Sediminitomix flava: one gene and its partner. The main gene of each other region encodes a partner of the protein of the gene in region 2 in a complex. Links are inferred from orthologs where the notes say so. Each region holds a gene or a part of one and is shown on either strand. Other genes may lie near its edges.

Region 1 (5,402 bases), on a different replicon or contig from region 2:
AACTCACCTCAAAGTTTTTAAATGGACGGTAATTCAATTGCGCACCACCTACTACACTTGGACTAAATGCAATATCTGTATCTTCATAGGTATTATATCTTACAAACTCATCAGTACCCTCTGTGTAATCATAAACAACCTCTGTAAACTCAGCAATTTTATTGATGCTCAAAGCCAAATTGGCTGCAATACTTAACTTTGAATTGAAAGCATAGCTACCATCAAGTTCAATACCCATTCGGTAACTATCATCTACGTTTGTTCTGATATTTGAACCTACATCATTCAATTCACCTGTCACTACAAGTTGGTTAGTATAATCCATCAAATAATAATTCACATTCAATTGTGTATTACTATTTCTGAAACGGTATCCTAACTCAAAGTCGCGAAGAGTTTCATGTTTTGGTGTTACACCATCTAGCGCATCTACAAAGTCAGAACGTACAGGCTCTCTATTCCCAATACTATACGAAGCATATAAAGATGAATTTGGTGTCATTTGGTAGTTGATTCCAAACTTAGGGTTTACGAAATTATAAGTTCCTCCCGTATTGATATCTACAAGGTCATTATCATTTCCTTCTGTACGGTAATGAATGTAGCGATATTGAAGATCTCCGTATAAATTGAGTTTGTCAGACAACTGATAAGAAGCCTTTACATAGGTATTTGCTTCTTGCTTTTTTCCTTCATTGAAGTAATAGCGGTCTCCCCATTTTGCAGGACTCGCTGTTTCAGCCCAAATCACTTCTCCAAAGTGATCGCCCACATACTCATTAGCTGCTCCGCCAATATTTAAACTCAATCGATCAGAAGCATAATTAAGACTTAGCGTAAAACCATAAAAATCATTATCTAACCATCTCTGACGAATCAAATCTGTTTCTGCACCAGATTCCGACACCAATTGGTAATGAGCAGGGTCTTCACCTTCTTTATACTCTTCATAATACCCACGACCTTTTGTGTAATGCAAAGCACCATTCAATGTCCAGTTATCAGATAAATCTTGCGCCAAAATCAACTGATAATGGTCTTGTTGATAATTATCTGTTTGATTTTCGTAAGTATAATAGTTATAAGTTCGGTCTTCTTCCAATAGGTATTCTGGTACTCCCCACCAAGATTGGTATGTTTTTTCTTTTCCTGTCCAAGCATTCAACTTAATCATGGTAGACTCTCCGTAGTATCCTCCAGACACCCAAAGTGACTTAAGATCAGAAAAAGCCCTATCTACATAACCATCTGAAGTAATATTTGATAGTCTGACGTCAAAAGCAAATTTATCATCGATCAGCCCAGTACCTAATTTCACGGTGTTCTTCATCGTATTGAATGTACCGTAAGCATTATTGATTTCAGCATAAGCATCAGGGTTTACATTTTCAGTCTGAATATTTACTGATGCTCCAAATGCTGCGGCTCCGTTGGTTGATGTCCCGACACCTCTTTGTACTTGAAGTTGATCTACCGAAGAAGCAAAATCGGGCATATTCACCCAAAACACATTATGAGATTCCGAATCATTCAAAGGGATTCCGTTTACCGTCACATTGATTCGTGTAGCATCGCTACCTCTGATACGCATCCCTGTATAACCAACCCCTGCACCCGCATCTGAAGTAACAACCATTGAGGGGGTTTGCGCTAAAAGGAAAGGCATATCTTGTCCAAAGTTTTGTTTCTCAATAACCTCTTTATCCAAATTGGTAAATGTCATTGCCGTTTTGTCTGTTGCCCTAAGTGCATTGACAATAACTTGTTCTGTCATGATTACTTTTTCCTCCAAAGCAATCTCGATCGTTGTATTTTGCTTGAGCGTTAGCTTTTGAGTAAAAGTCTGATAACCAAGAATACTAACCTTCAGGTCATAGCTTTCAGCAGGAATGTTATCGAAAGCAAAGTTTCCGTCTGCATCCGTAATTGTTCTGTACTTTGTTCCAAGCAATTGAACATTGGCTGCAATTAATGTTTGATTGTCGTTAGCTGAAGTTACTTTTCCAGTAATACTAAATTGCGCAAAAGCACACACTGGTAATAGCCATACCAGTAAGCCAGATAATAATTGTTTCATTTGAAGTTGTTTAAAATCTGAAGACTAGGAAACGTCTTCGTTTCAACTATCCCCGAATTAGCATTACCTAATCGGGTTGTATGGGTATACTCTCAGCCCGTTGTATTGAGGCACCCCTAGTTGTGAATGTTACGTGATTACAAATGTTTATAAAAAACGGATGCAAAAGTAAGAATTTATTTCGAATTTAGAAGTAGTTCTATATTATTTATCGCCTTCTCAATTCGCTCTTCCTTCAGTCCGCCTATTATAATGACATTACTACTTAGTTTGTTTAGTTCTTTTTGGTACATTTCAAATAACTCATTTCTGAAATGCGGGTGTTCTCGCTGAGGATCAGCTTCCCAAGGTAAATCTGGTTTCATCAAAAAAATAAGATCATACTGCTGTTTTTGTAGTTGATCAACAATCCAAGCATCCGATCGTCCATACTTCACATCCCCCCAAACTTTGAGTACTGTCATTTCTGTATCTACAAAAAGGATTTGATTTGCCATTGGAATCAGCTGCTCTTCTGCTGCTAATTGACCTTTAGCAATGAGAAGAAGGTCTTTTTCTTCATATGGTCTATCCAGTTTTTCGATATAAGTCCGAGCAAACTCAGGAACCCATACCGTCTGATAATGCTTTGCTAAAAGTTCAGCTAAAGTACTCTTCCCACTAGACTCTGGACCTGTAATGGCTATACGGTAAGTTTTTGACATGCTTCTTGTGCTTTCTTTTTCCAAGAGAAATATCCCCAAATAGCTAACAATAGGTAGAAGAAATAAAGTAGGCTACTCAAGTACCAGCCTTTATAAAAATATAATGGAATGGCTAGAAGGTTTGCCAAAATCCAAAAATGCCAATTTTCAACTTTACGCTTTGCCACAAGCCACATCGCTACGAAAGCAGGGGCAGTACTAGAGGCATCCCACCAAGGGACATTCGTATCAGTAAAATGATCGAGAAAAAAGCCCAAGGCTATAAAGCTCAAAAGAGCGAAACTTATACTTATTAAATTCTCTTTGAAGTCATTGAAAGTGATTGGCAATACAGCATGATTCGAATCTCTACGAGTCCACATGTACCAACCATACACACTCATCATCACATAATATGCATTGATACCCATTTCAGCATATAAAGCAGAAGTATAGCCCATATACACAAAAATGCCCACACTGATTAAGCCTAAAGGATAAACTGCAATATGATTTTTACGTTCATACCAAACACTCATCAAACCTGTCGCGAAAGCTACTACCTCAAACCACTGTAAAGCTTTAGCAGTACTCCAAACGCTCTCCCAAAATTCTACCCAATCCATTAATCCGTAATCATATTAAAAATTCAGCCCGCAAAGATAGCGTAACTCTTGAAACTAAAAAACGGAAGTTGTTTCTGTACAACTTCCGCTCTATTCATACCATTTAGATCAGTCTTCACCTAGATCATCATCAATCTCCAAACAGCACTAATAAGTACTAATACAAGTGCCATTGGTGTCAGGTATTTCCAACATAATGCCATTAACTGATCAATACGCAAACGTGGATAAGTCCAACGAGCTAGCATTTGGAAAAACACCAAAGTAAATGCTTTTGAGATTAGCCAAAATGCTCCCCAAGCATACCCACTTACTTCACCGACAACTCCACTTGTCCAATCTGCCAAACGAACAGAACCAATATTGGGCAAAGGCGTATTCCAACTTCCTAAGAAAAGAATACTAGCCAGCAAACTTGCCAACAACATCATTCCATATTCTGAAAGCATCAAGAAGGCAAAACGCATTCCTGAGTATTCTACGATATAACCTGCAATCAACTCTGATTCTGATTCAGGTAAATCGAATGGTGTACGATTAGCTTCCGCTAAAGATGCTACGAAGAAAATGACAAAAGCGAAAAAGAGGAATGGAGAACGGAAAATGTTCCATGTCAAAAATCCTCCAACTTCAGTCACATTTATATTTAAAAACTTTAATCCGAATAAATAATTAGGATCGGCATTCAATAATTGAGCTGAGAATATACCTTGTTGCATACTCATCTCTTGTAGATCCAAGGTCTGAGAAATCATCACAGGACATAAAATCGTTAAACTCAGTGGTACTTCATATGAAATCATTTGAGCGGCAGAACGCATTGCGCCATACAATCCATATTTGTTATTAGAACCCCAACCTGCCATCAAAATACCAATCACATCCATTGAGATGATTGCCATCATGTAAAAAACACCAACAGCGGCAGCTGATCCAACAAAGTTTGGTGCAAAAGGGATAATCGCGAAACCTGCGAAAATAGAAGTAAAAACAACTACGGGCGCTAACTGAAACAAGGGTTTGTCAGCTGCCGCAGGTCTAGTATCCTCTTTTGTCAAAAGCTTGACGATATCCGCCAACGTTTGTAGTAATCCGTAAGGACCTGTTACCATCGGTCCGACACGATTCTGAATAAAGGCAGAAACTTTACGCTCTGCATAAACTCCAAAAAGTGCGAATGTAAGGATAAACGGAAGAACGATAAAAAGTGCAATAGTCATATTCTCTTGGTCTTATTCAACTCTCCTAGCAGAAAGAACTCACAAAGATAACTATTGTTTGAATTATAAAAAGAAAGCCAGACTCGAATACTCAAGTCTGGCAAATCTGGTCGTATAATTGAATTGGTTTATGATATCTAATCAAGTTGCATTTCAGGGATTTCTCCTTCTACAATAAGCTTACCTGCTGTTACTTCTTTAATTTCTTCCACACTCACACCTGGTGCTCTTTCCAAGAGCTTAAAACCTCCTTCAGGTAATACATCAAGTACCGCAAGATTTGTCACGATTTTCTTTACACAGTTTACTCCTGTGATTGGAAGGGTGCATTTAGGCAATAATTTTGATTGACCTGATTTGCTACAATGCTGCATAGCAACTATAATATTGTCAGCAGAAGCAACCAAGTCCATAGCTCCTCCCATACCTTTCACCATCTTCCCAGGGATTTTCCAATTGGCAATATCTCCATTCTCAGAAACTTCCATTGCGCCTAAAATGGTCAGATCAATATGTCCCCCTCTAATCATCGCAAAGCTTTCAGCAGAACTAAATAGGCTAGAGCCAGCCAACATACTTACTGTTTGCTTTCCTGCGTTGATCAAATCAGCATCAACTTCATCTTCTGTGGGAAAAGGACCGATGCCTAACAATCCATTTTCAGATTGTAATACGACATCAATATCAGATGGGATATAGTTTGCTACAAGAGTCGGGATACCAATACCTAAATTGACATAAAAGCCATCCTCAAGCTCTTTCGCTATTCGTTTAGCAATTCCGTGTTTATCTAGCA
Region 2 (7,875 bases):
ACAGATTTGTTCGGATCAAGGTTATCGTGTTCTTGATCTACGTAGGCAATCTGTACTGTTTCCCCAACTTCAAATGACCCTTTATCTGGATTTTCTTTTCCAGTAATCATTTTGAATAAAGTAGTTTTACCAACTCCGTTAGGTCCTACAATACCTACAATACCACCTTGAGGAAGAGAGAATTCCATTCCTTCATAAAGAAGCTTGTCACCAAATGCTTTTGCTACACCATTTGCCTCAATCACTTTAGTACCCAAACGTGGCCCTGGAGGAATGAACAGCTCAAGTTTAGCTTCTTTCTCTTTAGCTTCTTCGCCAGCCATTTTATCATAGGCATTGATACGTGCCTTTTGTTTAGCTTGACGAGCTTTCGGAGCCATACGAATCCAGTCCAACTCACGCTGAAGTGTTTTCTGACGCTTAGACTCTTGCTTCTCTTCTTGTGCCAAACGGTTTTGCTTTTGCTCCAACCAAGAAGAATAATTTCCTTTCCAAGGAATACCTTCACCACGGTCAAGTTCAAGAATCCAACCAGCTACATTATCCAAGAAGTAACGGTCGTGAGTTACAGCGATTACTGTACCTTTATATTGCTTCAAGTGCTGCTCCAACCAGTGTACAGACTCTGCATCCAAGTGGTTGGTAGGCTCATCAAGAAGTAAGATATCTGGTTCTTGTAAAAGTAGACGACAAAGTGCTACACGTCTTTTCTCACCACCCGAACAGTTCTTGATGATTGCATCTTCAGGCGGACAACGTAAAGCATCCATTGCTCTTTCCAAACGGCTGTCTAATTCCCAAGCATTATGATGATCAAGTTTCTCTTGAACTTCTCCTTGACGCTCAATCAACTTAGTCATTGCGTCTGGATCTTCCATCAATGCAGGGTCTGCAAAAGCAGCATTGATTTCATCAAACTCTTTCAAAAGGTCTACAATTTCTTGCGCACCTTCCTGAACAACTTCTTTTACTGTTTTATTAGGATCAAGTTCTGGCTCTTGCTCCAACAATCCTACCGAGTAACCCGGAGAGAAAACTACTTCACCTTGGTAGTTTTTATCTTTCCCCGCAATAATGCTCAATAGGGTAGATTTACCCGATCCGTTCAAACCTAAAACACCAATTTTGGCACCGTAGAAGAAGGAAAGGTAAATGTTTTTCAAAATTTGTTTACTTGGCGGAATGATCTTATTCACTCCTGCCATCGAAAAGATTATTTTTTCGTCACTCATAAAGAGAGTCTATTTTTTATAGGTTTTAATGAAAGCGATTTTCAAAGGGCTCAAATATGCTACTTTTGTCTGATTTAACAAACAAGACATTTTTTCTGAATCTAATACAAAATTGTAATTGTGGTTGTTTTATCAATATAGTCTTGATAATTTGCATTAATCAAGAATGCCTCTTAACTTATGAGGATTATATAAACCAATAAATAAGTCCAACTTAGCTAACTTATTCATTTAAAGATATTTATCTATAAATGAAGAATTTTCAAGTTGTTTGGCAAATTAATGTTAAAATTGAACAAAAAAGAATAGATATTGAATTAGTTATAATTCAGATATAACTAAATTTGCAGGGAAGTAATAATCTCGTGATTATTATTTCTTTCAATTACACTAAAAGAGATTCTCAGAATTCGAAACAGGAATATATACTAATTTCTTGAATTTCAAGAATAGATAGTTTTACTAAAACATACAGATAACTATTAACCAAACAGACAATAAGCAATGTCATCAACTACCCCGATCAAAGAGTATAAGGAAATCACAGAGTACGGCTACATTAAAGACGGTAAGGTTATTCTTAGAGGCTACTTCGACTTTCAAGACCGAGAAATAGGCGATGTTAGAGAAAGTGATGAGGAAAGTTTAAAATATTTCGTTAATCGCTTTGATATGGTAACCAAAAAGGTTCAAGCAGTGAAAGATTCGATTCACACTGCAGAGAACAAAGGTTCATATCTCATGAAACTAATCCATATGCGTACTTACTTAGCGACTTACAATGGATTAGGTGATTTCACAAAACTCTATGAAGAAATCAATGTACTAGAAGATGAAATTAACGAGTACATTGCCAAAAACAGAGACAAAAACTTCGAAATCAAGACTGCTCTTTTAAAAGAAGCTCAAGAGGCTAAATATTCTACTGAATGGAAAGACGGCACTGAAAGATTCAAGGAATTAAAAATGAATTGGATCAAGACTGGTAGTGCTGTAAAAGAAGAAGAGGAAAAACTTTCAGAGCAATTCAATGATGCTATGGAATTCTTCTTCAAGAGACGTGGCGATTTCTACCAAGAAATGCAACGTATCATGCGTGACCGTCTGTTCAAGTACCGTAGCTTATTGAACCAAGTGAAGCGAATTAACCGTATTGGCGGTGGTAAAGAATTCGTGAACGAGGTTAAAGATATTCAAAACGAGTGGAGAGAAGTTGGTAAAGTGCCGAAGATGAAAATCAACAAGACACTTTACGAATTCAAGAAAGAAACAGCCAAATTCTTCAATGACCTTAAGAGTCAACGTTCTTCTTACAGAAGAAAATCTCCTATCGAGATGAAGAAAGAATTGTTGGAAACTGCAGAGTCTTTCTTGAAGAGTGGTTCTCCATACAATATTGCGAAGATCAAGACACTTCAAAACGACTGGAAGCAATTGGGTAAACTTCAAGCTCCAGAAGATAAAGAGTACAACTTGAGATTCCGTATTATCTGTAACGAAATCTTCGAAAGTCACTTCCTAGAAAGAATGGCGAAGAACTTGCACCCAGATTTATACACGAAATCTGATTTTGAGCAATTGAAAATCAAGATGGACTTGTTGAGAGATTCAATCAAACAAGACGAAAGCGAATTGTACGAATTCAATTCTCGTCATGGATCTAACTTCAATTCAAATGATCCTCAAGATTACCAATTGTATCAGCAACGTAACAACTTCATCAATAAGTTGAAAACGAAAAAGCGTATCCTTCAGAAATTGGAAGACAAGCTTTTGATGCTGTAATCGGTTTTCACTGAAAAATATAAAAGGCTTCTCAATTTTGGGAAGCCTTATTTTTTTACTCTAAAAAACAAAAAGACACTATGTTGTAACAAAGTGTCTCTCTACCTTCTTTCACAAAAGAATATTCGTATTAGCCCATATTGCAACCGCAATTTTTCAAGCAGTCCAAGATGTTGGTCACATCTTTCTCTTTGAGCGAATAATACATATTTTTTCCTTCTCTTTTCGAGCTCAAAATACCTTTGAGTTTCATATTCGAAAGATGATGTGAAGTCAATGACTGTTCGCAGTTCAAAGCTTCACAAAGCTCTCCCACAGTCATTCTTTCTCTATCTCTCAATAGTTCAATGATTTTCAGACGAACAGGATGAGCAATCGTTTTCAGAATAAAAGCCGTTCGTTCTATTCTGTCTGCCTCAATTTCCATGAATTTATATTTCAGGTTGAATAATGATTCCTATAATCAAGTGCAAAACTGCACGTTAGCTACTAAGAAAGGAATATATTTTATATGTGCAAGTCTTCATATGAAAACTCCTTCAATATTCACTAATATTCTACCTTTATGCCATGGTAATATTCCTGTACATTGTAGTCTTTTCGCAATGGATGTCCTTCCCAATCTTCTGGCAATAGAATTCTTCTCATATCTGGATGACCTTCAAAATTGATCCCATTAAGGTCAAATACTTCACGTTCTAGCCAGTTAGCTCCTTTCCAAATAGAACATAAGCTAGGCACCGACGGAAGTTCCTTTTCAGGTCTGTCAAGCATTACTTTTACAGCAAGGCTTACATTATAAGGGATAGAGTAGAAGTTATAGATCACTTCCATTGAGTTCTCTTTCGGACCATTGTCAATTCCTGTAACACAAGACAACTGATCAAAAAAACAACTTCTATCTGTATGTAAAAATGTACAGACATTTAGCAACTGCTCTTTAGCTACAACTAAAGTAGTTTGAAGCGGATCTTCAATTACATCTGTAATCACGGATTCGTCAAACTGGTCTTTTAGCAAAGAGATAATATGTTCTTGTTTTTCTTTGTTCATAGCTAATCAATTAGAGCAATGCTTCAATACCTTTAGGCGCAACAATTGTTTCTTTTCTGATCTTATCTTGAAGTTTCAATAAACCACCGATAAGTGCTTCTGGTCTTGGAGGACAACCCGGAACATACACATCTACAGGAACAATACGGTCAACCCCTTTTACAACATGATAACCATGTTCCCAATAAGGACCTCCACAATTCGAACAACTTCCCATTGAAATTACATAGCGAGGCTCTGCCATTTGTTGGTAAAGTCTACGAATACGGTCAGCCATTTTGAAAGTCACAGTTCCTGCAACGATCATGACATCAGATTGACGAGGAGAATTTCGGGGAAAAATACCCAAACGGTCTAAGTCATAATTAGAGGCGAATGTTGCCATCATCTCGATTGCACAACAAGCCAAACCAAAACCTAAAGGCCACATAGACGAAAGTCTCGCCCAGTTGAGCAACTCTTCTGTTTTGGTGATGACAAATCCTCCATTCTCAATTTTCTGATCTAAAAGTCCTTGCATAGGAAAGTATATTTTAAATATAGAAAATGGGAAAAGGTTGTTTAGCTCTTCCCATTTCCTAGCTGATAGTAGTCAGTTCTTAATTAACACACAGACAATACAGTCAAACTGTATAAATAACTCAGAATTACTTCTGTTGTTTGATCTCTGCTAAAAGTTCTTTACCGCCATTGTCCAAAATCCACTGTGCCACTTCGTCTCCTAGTCTTTCAGCGTCTTCTTTTGAACCATTCAACGTTTTCTTAATGACCTCAGAACCATCTAGTCTTACCAATCCACCTGTGATCGAGATATTTTCAGAACCTTCCAAATTGGCTAAAGCAAATGCAGGAATACTACAACCGCCTTGTAAAGTATGTAAGAAAGAACGCTCTGCTAACAAACGGTATTCTGTATCTTTATCATTAACCGCATTTCTGATTTCTTTTATGACTGCTTCATCAAGGTTTTCAGAAACTTCAATAGCCACACTACCTTGTCCTGCTGCTGGAGTAAACTGATCCAATGGCAAGTGCTGAGTAATATGTTCTTCATAGTGCATTCTATGCACACCTGCATAAGCAAGTACTAAAGCATCACATTGTCCTTCTTCCAATTTACGCATACGAGTCTGCAAATTACCTCGCATATCTACCACCTTTACATGAGGATAGTAGTGTTTTAGCATTGCTACTCGTCTAACTGATGACGTACCCAAAACAACTTCTTTACCGTTGTTCAAGTCAATTCCATCTTTTAAGCTGACAATGACATCATTTACAAGCTCTCTTTCTGTAAAAGCAATGATCTTGAAACCTTCAGGAAGCGTAGCTTGCATGTCTTTAGCCGAATGCACCGCAATATCAATTCCACCTGTGCGCAATTGGTCTTCCAATTCTTCGGTAAAAACTCCTTTACTTCCAATTTTGGATAGCGAGCGATCAAGGATTTTATCTCCCTTCGTCTCAATAATGACAATCTCTGACTGTAGTCCTTTCTGTTGCAATAAATCTGCTACATAATCGGCTTGCCACAATGCCAATTTACTTCCTCTTGTTCCTATTTTGATCACTCTTTCCACTGCTAATCTATTTTGAAATGCGCTAGAATTTAGTTCTTAATGCTCTATTTTGAATTTCACCAACATAAAAATTGGCTTTTCTCCACAAAATATTGACAAATATCTGAAAAGCCGCCTTTTAATACAATTTATATCTCTTACTTCAATAAAATACAAAGTAGTGTTTCACATATTTTTTTATACATTTGTATAAACGAATATATTCACTAATGAAACTGAAGCACTTTAATCTTTCGTTGGGAACGCAAATCATGAAGGCATTTAGCGAAGAATCCCGCATCCGCATTATGCATTTGCTGTTCCGAAACAAGGAATTGTGTATTTCCGATATCGAACTCATCCTTGACTTCACTCAAACTAAGACCTCAAGACATCTGATTTATTTGAAAAATGCAGGCCTTGTCACTTCTAGAAAAGTAGATCAGTGGACATTCTACTCTATCAAAGAAGGCGTTTTGGGCTTTATCGAAGTTCTTTTCAACTACTTGGAAAAAGATCCGATGCTTGTTCAAGATCAGAGTATCTTTGAGACACTTTACAACAATAGAGAATTGGCACTTTGTAAGCTTGAAGCGCGCAAGTGGAGATAATTATAGAAAAGAACGACAGACATTGTTCTTAGAGGCTAACAAGAACTTTAAGAACAGAGGGAGCTGTTTTAGCTGTTACTGTCTAGGGAGAGATTGATCTAAAGGAAGTTATGAGAAAACTAGAAATGCACGAACTCGGCAGAAAATCGGCCGAAGAGTTTAAAGAAACAAAGAAAAACCCTGTCGTGGTTATTTTGGATAATGTAAGAAGTATGAACAATGTAGGTTCTGCTTTCCGTACAAGTGATGCTTTCGCGATTGAGAAGCTTTACCTGTGTGGAATTACAGCTCGACCACCACACCGAGATATCCAAAAAACAGCTCTTGGCGCACAAGACACCGTAACTTGGGAGCATTTTGAAGAAACAACTCAAGCAATTGAGAAATTGAAGGAAGAAGGCTATACCATTGTTTGTGTAGAGCAAGTAACAGATAGTGTTATGCTAAATGACTTTGAGCCTGATTTTGATAAAAAATATGCCTTCATTTTCGGACATGAGGCATTTGGTGTAGATGAAAAAGTAGTAGAGTGTTCGGATATGGCTTTGGAAATTCCACAATTCGGAACCAAACACTCTCTGAATATATCTGTGACTATGGGTGTTGTGCTTTGGCACTACATGAATGCTAGTCTTTCCAAGTAACAGTTTTCAACATCTCTTGCATATCTTCTCTGATGTAATTAATCACGGGTGCTAGAGAGTCATTGGCTGTTGAAGTTGGAAAATAAAGTGCTGCTCTAAGGAAATGTTGTGCTGAGTCTGTACGGAAAAATTGGTACTGACTTGGCACTTGTCCTTCTAGCTCAAACTCCATAATAATATCTCCGTTCTCCCCATAACTTTTATACTCCTCAATCTTCGTAGCTCTGATACTGTGCTTATGCGTTAGCTTTAGCGAAGTATTGAAATATCCTGCCAAAGAGTCTAAGCTATTGTAGATCGGTTTGTAAGAAATATCAATGGTAGCATTGTATTGAGGATAGTAAATTTCTGCCCAATATGGCTCTGACATTTTAGAAGTATCAGGCTTCATTTCTGCTTGGTCAGAAAAGCGGAACGCATATGGAAAATTCCCAAACTCTTTCGGAAATTCTTGAAAAGTATGTTTAGGAAATTCGATACGATGATAGCCTTTAGGTTTTGGTAAAAAAACTTGTTCTTCTCCTCCACAAGCCCATATAAAGACTAAAAACACAATTCCGATTCCACTAAAAAATTTATTCATTATTTATATCCTTCTGTTATCTGTTCTTTGATCTAGATTTGAGAAACGAAAAATACCAAAAAATAAGCCACTATCGCTAGTAAACTTACCTTTTGGTATTCTTAAAATGGGATTTAACAGTCTTTATTTAACTGCTTTCATCAACATTGCCATCGAAATATCTTTAAACTTCACAGGTTTTTCTCCTCCGTGATCTTTAATAAAATCTTCTGCAGCTTTCTTAGAATCAACTACAATAAAGTCTTTTCCCATCGGACCTGCTACATCGCTTCCCATGATATAAAAACCAGCATCGGCATTGATGATTTTCAAGGTATAATAATCTGTTACTTGGTACTCTGCCTCAGCAGATAGCTTATCCTTATTTTCCAATTTGGAAGCAATCATACAACGTGTACAACAGAAAGT

Evidence for each region. Proteins that work in one complex are often made in the same cells at the same time.
Region 1: the proteins of nuoB (region 2) and BC781_RS03895 are in contact, whole or in part, in a crystal structure (PDB 6Y11), measured with the Thermus thermophilus proteins. The link is inferred for Sediminitomix flava from one-to-one orthologs. Residues at the interface, in WP_096411117.1 of Thermus thermophilus: Arg16, Glu17, Gly18, Leu24, Leu27, Val28, Trp30, Gly31, Arg32, Asn34, Ser35, Trp37, Thr54, Asp55, Ala56, Asp59, Ala61, Arg62, Phe63, Gly64, Glu66, Val67, Phe68, Arg69, Ala70, Ser71, Arg73, Gln74, Ala75, Asp76; in WP_096411122.1 of Thermus thermophilus: Arg36, Val44, Arg45, Met46, Gly47, Pro48, Asn49, Arg50, Val51, Leu57, Gln58, Ala61, Asp62, Ile64, Lys65, Ile67, Phe68, Lys69, Glu70, Ile72, Val74, Glu223, Ala224, Glu225, His233, Thr234, Glu235, Tyr236, Ser237, Trp241.

Annotation. Positions count from the first base shown.
Region 1 is NZ_QGDO01000001.1:1,019,840-1,025,241, forward strand. Bases 2,557-5,402 are described here. They hold BC781_RS03895 (complex I subunit 1/NuoH family protein), read right to left. Parts: upstream 4,607-5,402; coding sequence 3,506-4,606; downstream 2,557-3,505. Other genes in these bases: BC781_RS03885 (AAA family ATPase), read right to left, coding at 2,557-2,781; pnuC (nicotinamide riboside transporter PnuC), read right to left, coding at 2,760-3,386; BC781_RS03900 (3-oxoacid CoA-transferase subunit B), read right to left, coding at 4,744-5,402. Also shown: BC781_RS03880 (TonB-dependent receptor), read right to left, coding at 1-2,077; more of BC781_RS03885, read right to left, coding at 2,254-2,556. UniProt on the Escherichia coli protein: NDH-1 shuttles electrons from NADH, via FMN and iron-sulfur (Fe-S) centers, to quinones in the respiratory chain. The immediate electron acceptor for the enzyme in this species is believed to be ubiquinone.
Region 2 is NZ_QGDO01000009.1:72,927-80,801, reverse strand. What follows is about bases 2,836-5,599. They hold nuoB (NADH-quinone oxidoreductase subunit NuoB), read right to left. Parts: upstream 4,591-5,599; coding sequence 4,081-4,590; downstream 2,836-4,080. Other genes in these bases: hemC (hydroxymethylbilane synthase), read right to left, coding at 4,718-5,599; BC781_RS22960 (NADH-quinone oxidoreductase subunit C), read right to left, coding at 3,567-4,070; BC781_RS22965 (ArsR/SmtB family transcription factor), read right to left, coding at 3,148-3,444; BC781_RS22970 (DUF349 domain-containing protein), read left to right, coding at 2,836-3,017. In the rest of the region: energy-dependent translational throttle protein EttA, read right to left, coding at 1-1,232; more of BC781_RS22970, read left to right, coding at 1,737-2,835; more of hemC, read right to left, coding at 5,600-5,650; BC781_RS22945 (ArsR/SmtB family transcription factor), read left to right, coding at 5,860-6,240; BC781_RS22940 (RNA methyltransferase), read left to right, coding at 6,351-6,884; gliding motility lipoprotein GldD, read right to left, coding at 6,868-7,467; BC781_RS22930 (nitrous oxide reductase accessory protein NosL), read right to left, coding at 7,591-7,875. UniProt on the Escherichia coli protein: NDH-1 shuttles electrons from NADH, via FMN and iron-sulfur (Fe-S) centers, to quinones in the respiratory chain. The immediate electron acceptor for the enzyme in this species is ubiquinone.